3 regions of the Ruminococcus sp. OA3 genome follow, and region 2 is predicted to be linked to each of the others. Evidence: predicted binding sites of a transcription regulator. Region 2 holds the regulator's gene; each other region holds the start of a gene.
The links. The regulator NrdR, encoded in region 2, represses ribonucleotide reductase genes. The targets are predictions, from matches to a motif close to CACNANATNTNGTG.

Region 1: a site for NrdR is predicted at 2,952-2,965, ahead of nrdJ (ribonucleoside-triphosphate reductase, adenosylcobalamin-dependent). Genes of this name have one in related genera too.
Region 3: a site for NrdR is predicted at 3,039-3,052, ahead of nrdD (anaerobic ribonucleoside-triphosphate reductase). Genes of this name have one in related genera too.

What each region holds. Positions count from the first base shown of each region.
Region 1 is NZ_JAKNTO010000001.1:1,688,965-1,694,614, reverse strand. It holds gene MCG98_RS07650 (sporulation initiation factor Spo0A C-terminal domain-containing protein) at 82-432, shown strand; gene nrdJ (ribonucleoside-triphosphate reductase, adenosylcobalamin-dependent) at 543-2,885, opposite strand; gene MCG98_RS07640 (ABC transporter permease) at 3,058-3,771, opposite strand; gene MCG98_RS07635 (ABC transporter permease) at 3,782-4,447, opposite strand; gene MCG98_RS07630 (ABC transporter ATP-binding protein) at 4,444-5,289, opposite strand; gene MCG98_RS07625 (TetR/AcrR family transcriptional regulator) at 5,378-5,650, opposite strand, start outside.
Region 2 is NZ_JAKNTO010000001.1:1,551,071-1,556,720, forward strand. It holds gene MCG98_RS07015 (M56 family metallopeptidase) at 1-458, shown strand, start outside; gene MCG98_RS07020 (YlmC/YmxH family sporulation protein) at 628-882, opposite strand; gene asnB (asparagine synthase (glutamine-hydrolyzing)) at 1,032-2,864, shown strand; gene sigG (RNA polymerase sporulation sigma factor SigG) at 2,968-3,744, shown strand; gene nrdR (transcriptional regulator NrdR) at 3,817-4,266, shown strand; gene MCG98_RS07040 (ABC transporter substrate-binding protein) at 4,363-5,433, shown strand; gene MCG98_RS07045 (ABC transporter permease) at 5,630-5,650, shown strand, end outside.
Region 3 is NZ_JAKNTO010000001.1:76,887-82,536, forward strand. It holds gene secA (preprotein translocase subunit SecA) at 1-73, opposite strand, end outside; gene MCG98_RS00410 (PaaI family thioesterase) at 171-668, opposite strand; gene nrdD (anaerobic ribonucleoside-triphosphate reductase) at 826-2,961, opposite strand; gene MCG98_RS00420 (MATE family efflux transporter) at 3,110-4,453, opposite strand; gene gatB (Asp-tRNA(Asn)/Glu-tRNA(Gln) amidotransferase subunit GatB) at 4,453-5,650, opposite strand, start outside.

The DNA.
Region 1 (5,650 bases), 140 kb from region 2:
TAATGATGTCATTTTTTTCTTCTTTTTCAATTGACTCAGTATAATATTGTATACAAAATACTTATACAAGGATGGTTTATTATGCCGATAAAAAATGTTATATTACTCATTCAGTCAGTATCCGGACACCCATGTCACAAAAGTTATTACCATTTAGCTCTGGCGGTGCATTATTGTTGTGATTTTCAAATATATTATGGATTCTGTCTTGAGCGTCAGATCTATCCATTAATATCTGATGAAACTGAGCTTCCTGTTAAATCAATCTCTCGCAGTATATCCAGAGCTGTATGTGACTGCTGGGATTACGGTAACCGAAAGAAGCTGGACAAGATCGCTAACCGCCATTTAATCGAAAAACCTTCCCCAAAAGAGTTTATTATTTATCTCTGCAGTTATCTGATGGGATTTTCGGCAGATCTGATGATCTGATACACACTGTTTTAATCGATATTTTACGTATGCGTTGAGCGATACCCGTACCTTGGGTATCACTCAAACAACTATCTCTCATTTAAAAGTCCATTATGGGCCCGGTACCACTATCTGACCGGGCATGCCCCGGTCGAACAGTCAGAATCTCCAATATCAAAATCTGATTCTTCGTATTCATACCGTGTAAGAAGCGATGGGTTAAATGGTCTCATAGCTGCTTTACGTGCATCGTACTCCTCCTTAGTAATGGCTTCGTAGGGCAGTAATTCATAAAAGCTGTCATCATAACTTAAAAACGACAGAGCAACCACATCATCCCAGTTGTCCCACACCCACTGTTCCGTATCTTCCCACTCATCTTCCCGCACATGAACAGTGATAGAACAATTATGGTCCACATAATGCTCCATGAACATTTTATAAGTTTCCAGCTGCTCTATTGCGGATACATCTGCCTTCACTTTACCGGCTGGTGCCTTTACCGGGAATTCCACAACCTTTGTTGTCGCATTCTCCGGATTCTGCCCCACCTCAGGCAGCACCGGATATTCCAGTTCTTCACATACCCGGCACAGGGGATCAGCCGCATTAATTCTTACCCTCCTTATATAGTAAGGAGAATGTGAATAATGAACACCGCTTGAAACTGTCGGCAGCAGGGACAACGTCCCCTCCGGTTTGATGGTTGTCACCAGCAGCGGTTTTCCGGTGCCCAGTCTGTCGGCGAGCTGTTCTGCCGCTTCATGAGCTTCTCTGCGAAGTTTATCAAGAAGCTTCCTTTGATTTTCCACAGACATCCCCGTAGCGTTGACCATATCCTGCCACCCAGTCATCGAACAGCCCAAAAGGCGGTCTCTTTTCTGTACAGTATTCCAGCGGTGTATCTCCAGGTCACGGCAGGTCATGCGGTATCCGGCTCTGGCTGACAGCCTCTGTGCCTCCAGCAATGCCTGCTCATCCAGCTTACCATCCCGAACAAATCCCATGACATTCAGTGTCGTCAGATTGCAGAGTCCGTGACTGTCCATAAGTACTTCCCCGCACGGGTTGCATCCGTTAAAATTCGGCCGGCGCTTCTTTCCGGCCTCCTCATTGATCCATCCCGGTTCCCCGGAGTAGCGCATCTGCTGCATATGCCAGTGAAGCTGTTCTCTGGATGGCTTTTTCTTATAATAGATCGAATTGTTGCTCATCTGTCTGTGGGCGATGGACTGATCCAGCTCCCACCGTCCGTTGATCTGGCGGTACAGATTGCTCTTTGCTTTGATACACACCTGATCGTCTGCATCTATAAGACCAATCTCTGATGTCCTCCGTACTCCTCCGGAGACTACATTTTCACCGATAATATTGGCGATGTCCAGCAGGTCGATGGGCTGCAGCTGTGTCCGTGCAGCCTTATCTCTGTCCCCGGCAGCCCGTATTACCCTGTGTATTTTTCCCAGCATTGCCATCATAGACTCATGACCGCTGGCTGTCCCTCCAAAGGTTTTCAATCTTTCTCCTCTGGGACGGATCGAATCATAATTTACCACAATCTCCCGTATTTTACTGTATTCATGATTACTCAGTATATCGAAATAGTGACTCAGAGCCTGAGCCCACCCCTCCTTTGAATCACCGACAGACAGAACTGCCGTGTCCTTAGTGAAAGTCAGATCTGTAAATTCCAGGCGGTCCTGTGGCGGGCAGCCGTCGTATGCCTTGTGCAGTATCTCAATATCCGTGCGGATCTTTGGAAGTCTTTCGGCATCTTCTTTCAATACCCTCACTCCCACGCCACTTCCTACCATCAGCAGATAAAACAGATCATGATAGGCACTGAAATCATCAATCACCTCAAATGCACAGTTGTAATTTGCCATGGGATAGGCATCTGCTACAGGGGTATTTCCAACCCAGAGTGTCCGTCCCGATAAAAACTGACGCAGATGATAAATATTATCGTACAGCTTCCTGGCCTCGTCTTTTGAAGTGGGTGCCAATGAGCAGTTATACTCTACGGCACGCCGCACCGTCTCCCACCAGAATTCACGCCGTCCAAACTTAGGCAGATATCTGGAATAAGTACGGGTGTATACGAAAGATCCGAGTTGTTCCATAGGGTTCGGTGCATGTTTATAAGTGCTCAAAAACTCTCTGTCCAAAAGCCCGTCTTCCCAGCTCCCGCCGGCACGTTCTTTATCCTTCTCTATTCGGTATAAAATGTATGCTTTTGCCGTTTTATAGTATTTCTGTTCAAACAGCGTCTCCTCCACCGTATCCTGGATTTTTTCTATATCTAAGACGTCCGTTTCCATATCTTTCAGTCTGCTCACCGTAAGCTCAGTAGCTTTTTGCACCATAGGCTGATCCATCTCTCCCGCCGCAGCCGAAGCAAGCGCAATCGCCCTCGATATAAAATCCGCGTTAAAAGGAACAACCTTTCCGCTTCGCTTTCTTACATTCATCTACATCCTCCTGTTATAACGTTCAAGTCTCATATTTCCATATTTTGTGTTTTTTTCCATTTATCACACCATATATAGTATATCACTTACAAAGAATTAACAACAGGAAAATTTATGCAGAAGGCATCATTACATTAGTATTTCTCAGCCAGCTGCTATTTAATTCCATAATTCACGCCAGTTTTCTCAGAAATCTTCTCATCATAACCCCGATCCACCCCAGAGATGAGACAACTGCCGGCAACATCCAGATGACTGACTGGTCACAGACTGCTTTTCCAATCCAATAAGAGGGAAGCGGTGAAAAAAGATACTGTATATGATCCGGAACACAATAAGGCACCAAAGCACCCAGCGTCATAAGCGTCGACAATTTTGCCGCTGCCAGTCCTTCCAGCTTATTTGATGACACCGAGACGATCAGCAGTGCGATAATGATGCCCTGCAGTACCCCTCCGGCGCTTAAAAACAGGATCTCCCACATGCAAAGCTCTGTCAGTCTGAAAACCGGAAGAAGAACCAGTGTGACGGCAAACGCGATCGCAGCTGGTACGCCAAGCCGGGACGCCAGATACCCTTTCCTTCCCAGCGTTGTGATAAACAGATAACCTGCGATATGGTCATCTGTTTCTTCCAGAACTACCATCGCAGCCACAAAGCAAAACATAACCGGAGACAGCATGGAAAAAAACATATCCAGCAGTCCGTAGTACGGGGTAAACACACTTGGTCTGGCAAGCCAGCCCGTGAGCACCTCCTCCAGCAGAGGCATTCCGAATCTAAAGAACAGCCCGCAAAGAACCGGGGCAAAACACGCGGCAAACAGCATCATATCACGCCTTATAAAACGAATCATCTGTATGAAACACAACCTTATCGCTTTCATAATTCACCCCTCATGCATTTCTCCACATTTTCAGCACACAGCTTTGCGCCGCAGACAGGAGTACCCCGGTCAGCACTGCAAGAATCAGTATTTCCATTGCCGAAGGTATATACCCGTCCATCATGTTCATACAGATGACCGCAGGATAGTACCGCAGTACATCCGTTGTAATTCCCAGTATATGCAGTACTGCCGGAAGGAAGCTGATAAGCTCAACCGGCATGATCCAGAGTATGAACTGATTAAGGCTGTTTATTTTCGTCGACACAATAATTCCCAGAAGTGTAAAAATCACCGATGATACCGCAGTTCCTGCAAGCACAACAGATCTTGTAACCGTATCTGCTGCTGCTGCAAGCACTGCTGCCACAGCCACAGATATCACACTCAGAGAGAGTACCTTGGCCGCCACATATTCCATGGCACGAACCGGCATAACGGCGAAAGCCAAAGAGACTCTCTGACTTTTTTCAAGCAGAATGATCGCCCCCATAAAGAACAGGCCCATCGCTGCCGGGTCGGAAAAAATCAGAATGGGAGCCACTTTTTCCTGCCATGATTCCGGCATCGCAGACAATACTGCGACGTAAAATACCGTCAGAATAGCATATAGAAAATAAAAGCCATATTTAAACTGAAAACGCATATCCCACAATGTCAGGCTCCATAGTCTCATACCAGTGTCCTCCCCGTTATATCGATGAATATATCATTCAGCGTAGGTTCACTGCTGTGAATCGACTGCAGACGATTTTCCCTGATCAGCGTCTGTAATCTTTTATCCTGAGACAGCCCGTCAAGCGGGCACTCCGCCTGGTGTTCCCCATGTTCAGTCCAGGTATACGCTACCCTTGCAGCTCCCCTTAACATGATCAGACTGTGAGGGCTGTCAAGCGCCATGATCTTACCATTTACAATGAATGCCACTCTGTCACACAGCTCCGCGGCGTCCTGCATATTATGCGTGGTGAGCAGAATCGTTTTCCCCTGCTCTTTCTCCCTGCGGATCAAATCTTTCATGACACGGCTGTTCGCCGGGTCCAGCCCGCTTGTAGGCTCATCAAGGCAGAGCAGCACGGGATCGTGCAGCAGGGCTTTTATAAAGTTCAGCCGTGCTTTCATTCCCTTGGAATATTCCGATACGCGCTTACCTCCCTCTCGCTCTAGTCCTACCGCAGATAAAAGCTCATCAATTGAACGCGGCTGTTTTTCATACAGAGATCCAAAAAAACGGAGGTTCTCTTTTGCCGTAAGTTTTTCATACATGGTGGAAAATTCAAAGTCCACCCCGACGTCCTCATAAAAATGACTCCCCCGGTGTCTGCACTCTGTTCCATTGACCACCACGCTCCCATGGTAGTCAGGGAGCATTCCGATCAATATTTTCTGCAACGTACTTTTCCCCGCACCGGATGGACCCAAAAAGCCGAAAATTTCTCCTCTTCCGACAGAAAAGTTCAGGTCGGTTATAAATGGCTTCTTCGTATAGCTGAAAGAAAGGTTCCTCACTTCAATCATAATCCTCTCCAGACTATTTGACCATTTAGAATTAAATAGTCAAAATATGATTTTTTTGTAGTCCGGCAATATAAACTGCCGGACTGATTTACAGTAACTGTACGACTAACCCGCGAATGAGGTATCGCAGTGCGCCCTCATAATACGGTTCACCGATCTCTTCTTTATGCAATGTTGCCATGTAGATGGCACGAAATGCCGCACCCAATGCCTTTGCATCCACTCCAGTTTTTACAGGAAGCATGGACAACAATTTTTCACTCATGGTACTGTCGTGCCCCAGATGCGCTTCCACAACATCCTCAGGCAGTTTGCGCGCCAGAATCTCCACCTCATCAGAATTGAGCATTCTCAGAACAGG
Region 2 (5,650 bases):
ACGAAGAGAAGGACTCACCGGAAGATGCTGAAGTGCCCGCGGAGAATCACGACAGGGAATCTGCGGTGAGTGCTAAAGTCCAGTTATATGAAGGGACGTACTTTGACAGTGTAGTTACAGGCTTTGATGAGGAAAAAGTCGTTGACGGGCTGTATATTGAGGATGACTACTGTGAAGTTGATATTTCAGATATTACAGATACATCTTTTGATTTTACAGCATATAAAGTAGGTGGGATGACGGGTGAGCGGTCGTTGATTTTTAAGAAACATACCGCGGAATTTGCAGATGGCGGGACGCGTGCAGTTTATAACGGTGATGAATATACACTTTATTTTGAGTTCCCTGATAACCACGCTTCACATCCCGTTGTTACCGATATCGTGATATCGGGATTTCCAGCGCTGGAGGCTGCCACGTTTGTTAATAATAACATACCGGGATATGGATTTTCCTGAGGATACATCTGCTGCCAGCAGTAAGCTGCAGTTCCGCCGAAAACGGAACTGCAGCCCTTTATCACTGTCAGAAATAACAATTTGAAAACAAGTTGCTGAATACTTTATGTATCATCCTGCATTATGATAATCACAGGATTCGCAGGAAGGAAATTCAGCCGCGGCACGGTTAAAACCTCTTCAGACATACATCCTCGCGGATTTCAACAAGAATAATATCATCTCCGATTTGTTTAATGCACTCCCATGGAATCACATATTCGCAGTCCCGGCCCATGAGCCCCCACAGCTTGCCGGGACCGGGGATGATCAATGCGGTAATACGGCCGCTTTTACATTCAAATTCCAGGTCGACCGGGCAGCCGAGGCTTTTACAGTTGCAGATATTGATAACTTCTTTTTGTCGCAGTTCAAAAAGGCGCAAAGCGACCACCTCAATGCCGTTTTTATAGTATATGTAATTTTAATAGAAAAAGTTTATAATTCTTAAGATAATTTCTATATTGTTTAAAGGGCAGAATTGTTATAATAAAAACAGTGTGTTTAAAAGTACGTATGAAAAGGGAGAAAGTAATGTGTGGAATAACCGGATTTCTTTCCGAGGGGAAGTATGAAAAAAACGAAACTGCTTTAAAAAAAATGAACAGCAGAATCATTACAAGAGGTCCTGATGATGACGGGTATTACGTTGATGAGGAGATCGCTCTTGCCATGCGCCGGCTTTCCATCATAGGACTTGACAACGGCAGACAGCCAATGTGGAATGAAGACGAAACACTTGTCCTGGTCTACAATGGTGAGATCTACAATTATCTGCAGCAGAAGGAAGAACTGCAGCGGAAAGGACATGTATTCACAACAGATGCCGATACGGAAGTGATTCTTCACGGATATGAAGAATATGGTGTTGATGTTTTGAAAAAGCTCCGGGGGATGTTCGCCTTTGCACTGTGGAATACAGTATCCAAGACCCTGTTTATCGCACGGGATCCATTCGGCATCAAGCCGCTGTTTTACTGCACACAGAATAATGGATTCTGTTTTGGATCGGAGATCAAGGCACTGCTTGCGCACCCTGATGTGAGAAAAGAGCTGAATGAAAATGTACTTCCGGGTTATTTGTCTTTTCAGTATAATCCGCTTGAAGAAACATTTTATAAAGGTATCTACCAGCTTCTGCCGGGACATTATATGATGATCGAAAACGGAAAGATGCAGATTCACCGTTACTGGAGAGCCAGATTTAACGCTGAAGAGACTATGCGCAGAGAGGAAGCAGAGGAACGCCTGGAGGAGGCACTTCTGAATTCTGTTGAAGCTCATAAGCTCAGTGATGTCGAGGTTGGTTCCTTCTTGTCAGGAGGCATAGACTCTTCTTTTCTGGCTGTAGCAGGAAAGATGGAAAAGACATACAGTATCGGATTTGAGGAAGCCGAATATGACGAGACAAAAAAAGCTGAGGAACTGAGCCGGGTCAACGGGATGACAAATCATTCCAGACTCATTACCCGAGAAGAGTATTGGGAGGCGGTTCCCTGGGTTTTGAAGGCGCTGGATGAGCCGGTGGCAGATCCGTCTATCATACCACTTTACTATCTCTGTGAACTGGCGGCAAGGGATGTTAAAGTCGTTTATTCCGGGGAGGGGGCAGATGAACTGTTCGGGGGGTATAACATCTACCAGTCTGCACTGGCGCTGGAACCATTTGTGCGTATCGTGCCGGCAAAGATACGGCGCCGCCTGCGGCAAATGATGGAGTGTCTGCCGTTTTCATTTAAAGGCAGGGAATATCTGATCAGGGCCGGACAGAGCGTGGAGGAACGCTTTATAGGAAATGCCTATATATTCAAAAACCAGGAAGTTAAAGAACTGCTGAAGAACAAAGAACTGGTCACATATACGGAACAGGATGTTGCAGCGGCATATTATGCCGAAACAGAAGGCCTTGATGACATAACCAGGATGCAGTATATAGACATTAACTTCTGGATGCGCGGCGATATCCTGAGAAAATCGGACCATATCAGTATGGCACATGGACTCGAAGTAAGAGTTCCCTATCTGGATGAGGAAGTCGCGAAAGCAGCATTTTCCGTTCCTGTAAGGCATAGAGTTACGCGTAAACAGACGAAATCATTTTTCCGCAGTGTTTCCGGCGGATATCTCCCGCAGGAGACATCCAAAAGGCGGAAACTGGGATTTCCGGTCCCTCTTCGAAAGTGGCTGATGCAGGAACCGTATCAGGGAATCGTGAGAGCGGAATTTGAGAGCGAAACCGCAGAGAAATTTTTTGAAAAAGACAGACTGACAGTATTGCTGGACCAACACAAAAACGGGAAAAGGGATAACAGCAGAAAAATCTGGACAGTATACCTTTTTTTACTTTGGTACAGGGAAAATTTTTGATTGTCAAGGGCTAAAACTTTGTAAAATTTCAGCCGGATGCGCATAGCAAAGCGCCATAATGAGAACCATTTTACTAGAAAAAACTTCTAGGAGGATTCTTGTTATGGCGCTTAATAAAGTTGAGATATGCGGAGTCAACACATCAAAATTACCGATACTTAGCAATGAAGAAAAAGAAGAATTATTCCGAAAGATCAAACAGGGGGATAAAGAGGCCAGGGAAAAATATATAAAAGGAAATTTGCGTCTCGTCTTAAGCGTGATCAAACGTTTTTCCAACAGTAATGAGGCTGCCGATGATCTGTTCCAGATCGGCTGTATCGGACTGATCAAGGCGATCGATAACTTTGATACGACATTAAACGTCAAATTCAGTACGTATGCCGTGCCGATGATCATTGGAGAAATCCGGCGTTATCTGAGGGATAACAACAGTATTCGTGTGAGCCGCTCTCTGAGAGATATTGCATATAAAGCTATTTTCGCCAAAGAAAACTACGTAAAGCAGAATCTGCGTGAACCGACCATAGCAGAGATTGCCGAGGAGGTAGGAATCCAGAAAGAAGATATCGTATATGCGCTGGATGCGATCCAGAGTCCTATGAGTCTGTACGAACCGGTATATACTGAAGGCGGAGATACGCTGTATGTGATGGACCAGATCAGCGATAAAAAGAACAAAGAAGAAAACTGGATTGAGGATCTGTCTCTTCAGGAAGCGATGAACAGACTGAATGAACGGGAAAAACATATTATTCAGCTTCGGTTTTTTGAAGGAAAGACTCAGATGGAGGTGGCAACTGAGATAGGAATCTCTCAGGCACAGGTATCACGCCTGGAAAAGAGCGCACTGCGAAGTATGAAAAATTATCTGTCATAATTTGCAAAGAGAGAAGAAAAATGTTATGATATTCACAGTTGTGTGATGGGAGAGCGAAAAAGGGGGAAGAGCATGAGATGTCCATTTTGTAACCAGGATAACACCAGGGTTGTTGATTCAAGGCCAGTGGAAGACAGTAATGCAATTCGCAGACGCCGGATGTGTGATGAGTGCGGAAAGCGTTTCACCACATATGAAAAGGTTGAGACCATTCCGCTGATTGTGATTAAGAAAGATCAGAACAGGGAGCAGTATGACCGCGCAAAGATTGAGGCCGGTGTACTTCGGGCATGCCATAAACGTCCGATTTCGGCAGAAAGAATAACGGACCTTATAGATTCAGTCGAGACTGAGATTTTTAATATGGAGGAACGCGAGATCCCCAGTTCCGTGATCGGAGAAATTGTGATGGATAAACTCAAGGACCTGGAGGCGGTTGCGTACGTGCGTTTTGCATCCGTTTATCGCGAGTTTAAAGATGTAAATACGTTTATGGATGAACTCAAAAAGATTTTGAAATAGATTGCCCTTTCCGTCAGAGTATGTTATAATTCAAGCGTTATTGATTGGCACTTTAGCGAGTCAAAGCGCCAAAGAAAATGAGGAAAGAGGGATCATATGAAAAACAAGACAGTGAAAAGAATTCTGGCTGTTGGTCTGTCTGCAATGCTGGCGGCAGCAATGTTCGCAGGATGCGGATCTAAGAGCAACGATGAGAGCAAGTCTGCAGATGAGTCAGCCGAAACTACGCCTACGGCAGAAGCAGCAGATGACGCAGCTGAAGAAGAAAATAAAGAGACAGGGGACGGCACTGTATATAAGATCGGTGTCATCCAATATGTACAGCATGATGCGCTGGATGCATCCAACAAAGGTTTTTTTGCGGCACTTGATGAAATGGGAATCCAGTATGAGGCGGATCAGCAAAATGCAGCGGGAGAGGCTTCATCCTGCCAGACAATTGCACAGACACTGGTGAATAATGGAAGTGACCTGATCTTTGCCATCGCAACTCCGGCAGCACAGGCTGTTGCAGGCGTAACATCTGATATTCCGGTAGTTCTGACAGCTGTTACAGATCCTGCAGAATCCGGACTTGTTGAATCCAACGATGCTCCGGGCGGGAATGTAACCGGCACATCTGACCTGACTCCGGTTAAAGAACAGATTGATCTGATGAAACAGATTCTTCCTGATGTGAAAAAAGTTGGTGTTCTGTACTGCTCCGCTGAGTCAAACTCTGCGATTCAGGCGCAGATGGCTAAAGATGCATGTGCAGAGCTGGGGATCGAGTGCGAAGATTACACGGTGTCCTCATCAAATGAAATCCAGTCCGTTGTAGAATCATCCATCGGAAAAGTAGATGCTCTGTACGCTCCTACGGATAATGTTATTGCAGCAGGTATGGCAACGGTAGCGATGATTGCTAACGATAATAAGATGCCGGTAATCTGCGGTGAGGGCGGAATGGTGACAGAAGGCGGTCTGGCTACTTACGGAATTGACTATTATCAGTTGGGTTACATGGCAGGACAGCAGGCAGCAGAGATTCTTGTGGATGGAAAGAGCCCTGCAGAAATACCGATTGGTTATCTGGACGCATCAAAATGTGAACTGCAGGTTAATGATGAGACAGCGCAGGCACTGGGACTTGACTTATCTGCACTGGATACAGGGAGCGAAGAGTAAGAAACAGGCGCAGCAAATGTATCGAAAGTGGAAAACAACTGGACCAAGGGAGCCATCTTCGGCTCCCTTGGTATTTCTGTTCTTTAAGATTATTCAACTCTGAAAAGATTTTGACGAAAGAATAATGAGAAGCATTGTGTTTTCGTGAAAGTATTTTCTTAAAAAAGGTACCACGTACACGTAGGAGGATAAAAATATGAGTGGTTTTTTTGTTTCA
Region 3 (5,650 bases), 1.5 Mb from region 2:
GATCGACCTGCGGCAGAATACGTTTTACCTCACGGGAACTGTGCGTTCCAAATACTTTCTCGATTATTTTCATTATCGTAATTCGCTCCTGAAATCTTCATATTTATACATACGTTTCTATTTTAGCACTTTTAACAGAGTAAAACAATCATATTTTCGTGAACTCTGCTTTACGCGGATGCCTTCGGCATATAGATACCCGTCGCCATCACCGCCGGTTTCCCGGTCTCCTCAATCCACCCGTCCATGGAAATCTGTACTAAAGTCTTCCCAAGATGTTCCACCCTGGCTTTAATCATCAGATGTGTGTTCTCCAGAATGGGGGAAAGATAATTCATATTCAGTGAAACCGTCGGAGTTATCCCCGTAAATGCCGCAATGCGGGTCAGCAGGCCTCCTGTACTGTCACACGCTGTCGCGGAGAGTCCTCCGTGCATTGTATTCAGCGGATTCAGCTGCCAGTGTTCTACCGGAAAACGCAGGGTGATACTCTGCTCCCTGTAACTGCATTCAGCCAGTTCCATCTTCATCATCTGCATGATTCCGGAGTTGGCCCCCCTCCGGTGACTGAGCACTGCTTCCGCCATCTCCCGGAATAAAGACTCCTGCGCGGAAGGCCCTGCATTCTTTATTTTGTCTCTGTATGCAATTATTATTTCTGTTTCCATCGTACAATTCCTCCAGATTTCTCTTCCTGTTGCCGCCATGAATCGAATTATAACACAGCTTGCAGAAATTACAAGGAATTCTGTAAAGATTGAAAAGCCTGCTGTTCTGTGACCGATTCACCATACGGCCACATCACAACAGGCTTATATTCCAGGATCACATGGATTTTCTCTCCGCAATCTCCGCCATCTTGGCGTCATTCAGTCTGGTATCACCGTGAACACGGCTGTATGACAGATAGCCGTTCATACGGTCAATCTTAGTCAGATTTGTGGAACCGCAGACCGGACACACATCCATCTCCAGTTCCTGATGACCACAGTCATCGCAGTACGCAAGCGAGAGGTTGACGCCTTCATAATAGCCAAGATCCATTGCACGGTAGATAAGGGCTTTGATCGCCTCAACATTATAATCGATCGGATAGCGCACATACTGAATTTTCCCGCCGTTGCACAGTTCCCAGAATCGTCCTTCCAGATCCTGTTTCTCAATCGGGGTGATATCCTCGGTCACGTGGCAGTGGAAACTGTTGCTGACATAAGGACGGTCAGATACACCGCGGACAATTCCGTACATTTTCCGGAACTGTTCCACCTGTAATCCACACAGACTCTCCGCAGGCGTCCCGTATATCGCATAGAGAATCCCGTCTTCGAGTTTGTATTTTGCAACTTTATCGTTGATATACTGCAGCACCTCAAGCGCAAACTGCCCGTCCTCTGCAATGGACTTTCCATTATACAGCTCCTGCAGCTCATTGAGCGCCGTGATACCAAACGACGCCGTCATAGGTTTCAGAAGCGGACGTATCTTATCCGAAGGTTTCAGATGCCCTCCATAGAAGCCGCCTTCACAGTAGCCAAGAGGATTCGTAGATGCTCTCATCTCGCCCAGATAATCATATGTGCGGATATGCAGCTGACGGATCATTTCCAGATAAAAGTCCAGCACCTCGTAAAAATCACGGTTTTCAGAACGTGATTTCGCAAGGATCATAGGAAGATGCAGACTGACAGCACCGATATTGAATCTCCCCACAAATACCGGTTTGTCGTCCGGATCAGCAGGATTCATGCCCCCCCGTTCATACCATGGGCTCAGAAATGCCCGGCAACCCATGGGACTGATCACGCGGCCATACTGTTTATACATACTCGAAATATATCCTTTTCCGGTCATAGACAGCCAGTCAGGATACATCGTCTTAGCCGAGCAGGAAACCCCCGCCTCGAACACTTCTTCGCACGGACAGCCAGGCCCGTGCAAGTGTTTATCAAACAGAAAGACGATTTTGGGGAATAGAACCGGTTTTTTATGACCTTTTTTCCCCTGTCCCCCCTTGTGGACCTCCAGCAGTGACAGAGAGACCATCTTCTCAAAATGCTCCGTTCCAAGCCCGATCGTCACAGTCACAAACGGATAGTCTCCTCTGGAGGACCCCACCGTATTAAGTTTATATTCAATGCCCTGCCATCCCTGGTCACAATCCCTGCGAACCTTGTCCATGGCGTATTCCATTGCTTTTTCTTCTCTTCCGGTCCAGCTCTTATCTGCGTATTTCAGAAATTCTGCATAATACTTATCATAGCTTTTCTGTGCATAAGGCCCAAGGATCTTATCCACCTCCGGGACTGTAAATCCACCGTACTGCTGTGCCGCAGTGCTCAGGATAATATCTCCCATTACATCGAATGCCGTGTCCAGAGTCTTCGGTTCATTATACCAGACATTCCCCATCTCAAATCCGTCTTTCAGCACCGTTGCCACATCAAACAGACAACAGTTTATCGTGTCAAGACGGGCAGACTGGTCATGGATATAAATGTAGCCATCCTTGCATGCCTGCAGTTCGTTGCGGTTCATAAAAAATTTTCGGTACAGTTCTTTGTTCAGTTCATTGAAGATCAGGCTCCGCTTTGTAGCCACAAGTGCACTGTCCGTATTGGCATTGCTCTTATCGCCGATATAGCGGATGGACTGGCTCTTTGTATACACATCATCCATCATATGTATGAAATCTATCTTGTAGTTCCGGTAATCACGGTAACTCTTTGCAACAGCAGGGTTGACCTCTTCCAGCGCACCTTCAACGATATTGTGCATATCCTGGATAGGCAGTTCTTTCTTCCCGAGTCTTTCTGCCTTCTCCGTCGCATATTTACAGATGAATGCAATCTCCTCATCTGTGAACTCATACAGAATCCTCCCTGCCGACTTGTTGACTGCCCTGACAATCTTGTCCGCATTAAATGGTTCTCTCGTCCCGTCCTTTTTTATAATGTATACCATTTCCCCTATCTCCTTTTTCACTGATGCTTTTCTTTTTTCAATATCTTGTGTTTTTCAGTGTTAAATAAGTTTTTTATCACTATATCTTGTATCAACCAGTATAGCATGCACCCTGTAGAAAATAAAGTCCCAAATTATTTTCAGACTTTTAGCGTGTTACATCCTTCAGCCATTTATAGGAACGATACCTCTTAAATGCCGGCAGAAACTTCACCGCCTCATCACACGTGATCAGGGCATAGACGACGGGGACCGGTAATTTCAGGACAAACGCCGCAATAGCACCGAGTATGATGGAACAGCCCCAGAGTCCCCAGACATCCAGTATCAGTCCGATCCGTGTATCACCTCCGGACCGGAGGATTCCCACGATGACTGTGCAGGAAACACTCTGTATCACACAGAAATAGGACATGATGAACATCATATATCCCAGAAATTCCCGGGCCTCAGGAGTCAGCACCAGAAAAGCATTCGCAACAGGCCGAATCACAAAAAAGATAAAGAGTCCCCCGGCAATTCCGACGAACAGCGATAGCTTCATGAACCGGGATGCATACACTTTTGCAAGGTCCCTGCGTCCCTCCCCGATCGTCTTTCCCAGAATAATAGCCGCTGCACCTGACAGTCCAAGTGACACAACCATAGCCAGCTGCCTGCTCGTCTGTGCCACTGAGTGGGCTGCTACGGCTGCGCCTCCCAGATGTCCCATGACCGCGCTGATCATCGCCATGCCGGAACCCCATATCAGCTCGTTTGCAGCGACAGGCATTGCATAGCGGATAAAATCCCGCCTGAGCCCGCGATCCCTGACAAAAATGTCACGTATCCGAACTTTGAGCACATCGTTATACTTTCTGTCATACAGCAAAATGATCACCAGTTCTATACAGCGTGCCGTCAGTGTCCCGATAGCCGCACCCGCCGTCCCAAGACTGGGCGCTCCCAACAGGCCGAATATGAAAATAGCATTGACGATAACATTGACCAGCAGAGACACGGCATAGGTAACCATACCGACGAGAACACGCTCCACACTTCGCAACAGATTCAGATATACCATATTGACCGACATCAGCAGATAAGAAAATGCTACGATCCTGAGGTAACGGATTCCTTCAGCTATGATAATATCCTCTCTCGTAAAAATGAGCATCAGTTTTTGCGGTATAAAAAATGCCGCCGCACCAAACAGCAGCCCCACAATGATCGCAAAGCGGAAAGATATTCCCATCACTTTTTCTATGGTACGTGTATCCTTCCTCCCCCAGTATTGTGCCGTCAGCACAGCTGCACCTGAGGTAAGTCCAAACATAAGCAGATTGAGTATGAAACTGATCTGGTTTGCAAGAGACGCCGCCGATAGCGCCGTCTCTCCAACTCTTCCCAGCATAATGACGTCGGCCGCTGTCACACCGACGTTGATCAGGTTCTGCACCGCCATAGGCAGAACCAGGGAAAACACCATTTTATAAAATTGTTTTTTCTCCATTACAATAATTCTTTCAGGATCCGATTGACCATAGCCGGATTTGCTTTTCCTTTCATGGCCTTCATCGTCTGCCCTACAAGGAAGCCAACCGCCTTCTCCTTTCCGTTGTGGTAATCTTCCACAGACTGTGGATTTGCAGCGATGATCTCTTCTATTGCACTGCGGAGTGCAGCCTCATCATTGACTGTTTTCAGCCCCTTCTCTTCTACATACACATCCGGATCTATATTTTCATCAAATATTTTTTCAAAAACTTCCTTCGCTACTGTGCTGTTGATCGTACCGGCATCTGCCAGTTCAATCAGCTTTGCCAGGTTTTCCGGCGCAAACCGGATATCTTCAGGGTCCATCCCGCGCTCCTTTAACAAACGCAGCGTCTCCACCATCAGCCAGTTAGATACCTTTTTCGGTTTACCGCAGACAGCGGTCGTCGCCTCAAACAGATCCGCCAGCCGCTTGGACGAGGTGATGATCTGCGCATCATAATCAGGAATCCCAAATTCCTGCTGGTAGCGTCTCAGTTTTTCGGTACGCAGCTCCGGCTGACGATCGCGTATATCCTGAATCCATGCGTCGCTGATCACGACGGGTACCAGATCAGGGTCCGGAAAATACCGGTAGTCCTGCGCATCCTCCTTTGACCTCATCGCATAGGATTCTCCAGCGCTGTCATCCCATCTTCGTGTCTCCTGTACCACTGTCTCCCCGCTCTCAAGCAGATCGATCTGCCGCTCTTTTTCACCTTCGATCGCCCTCGCAATTGCTTTAAAGGAATTCAGGTTTTTCATCTCAGTCCTTGTGCCGAACTCCTCTGCTCCAACCTCACGGACGGAGAGATTGACATCTGCTCTCATGGATCCCTCCTGCAGCTTGCAGTCAGAAGCCCCCAGATACTGAATGATCATTCTGAGTTTTTCAAGATACGCGATGACCTCCCGGGCACTGCGCATATCCGGCTCAGATACAATCTCAATCAATGGTACGCCGCTCCGGTTATAGTCCACGAGCGAACAGTCCTCCCATTCATCGTGGATCAGTTTCCCGGCATCCTCCTCCATATGAATTTCGTGAATGCCGACTTTTTTCATTCCTCCTTCTTCCGTCTCAATCTCCACGAACCCGTCGTGGCAGATTGGCAGGTACAACTGAGAAATCTGATAATTCTGCGGATTATCCGGGTAGAAATAATTCTTTCTG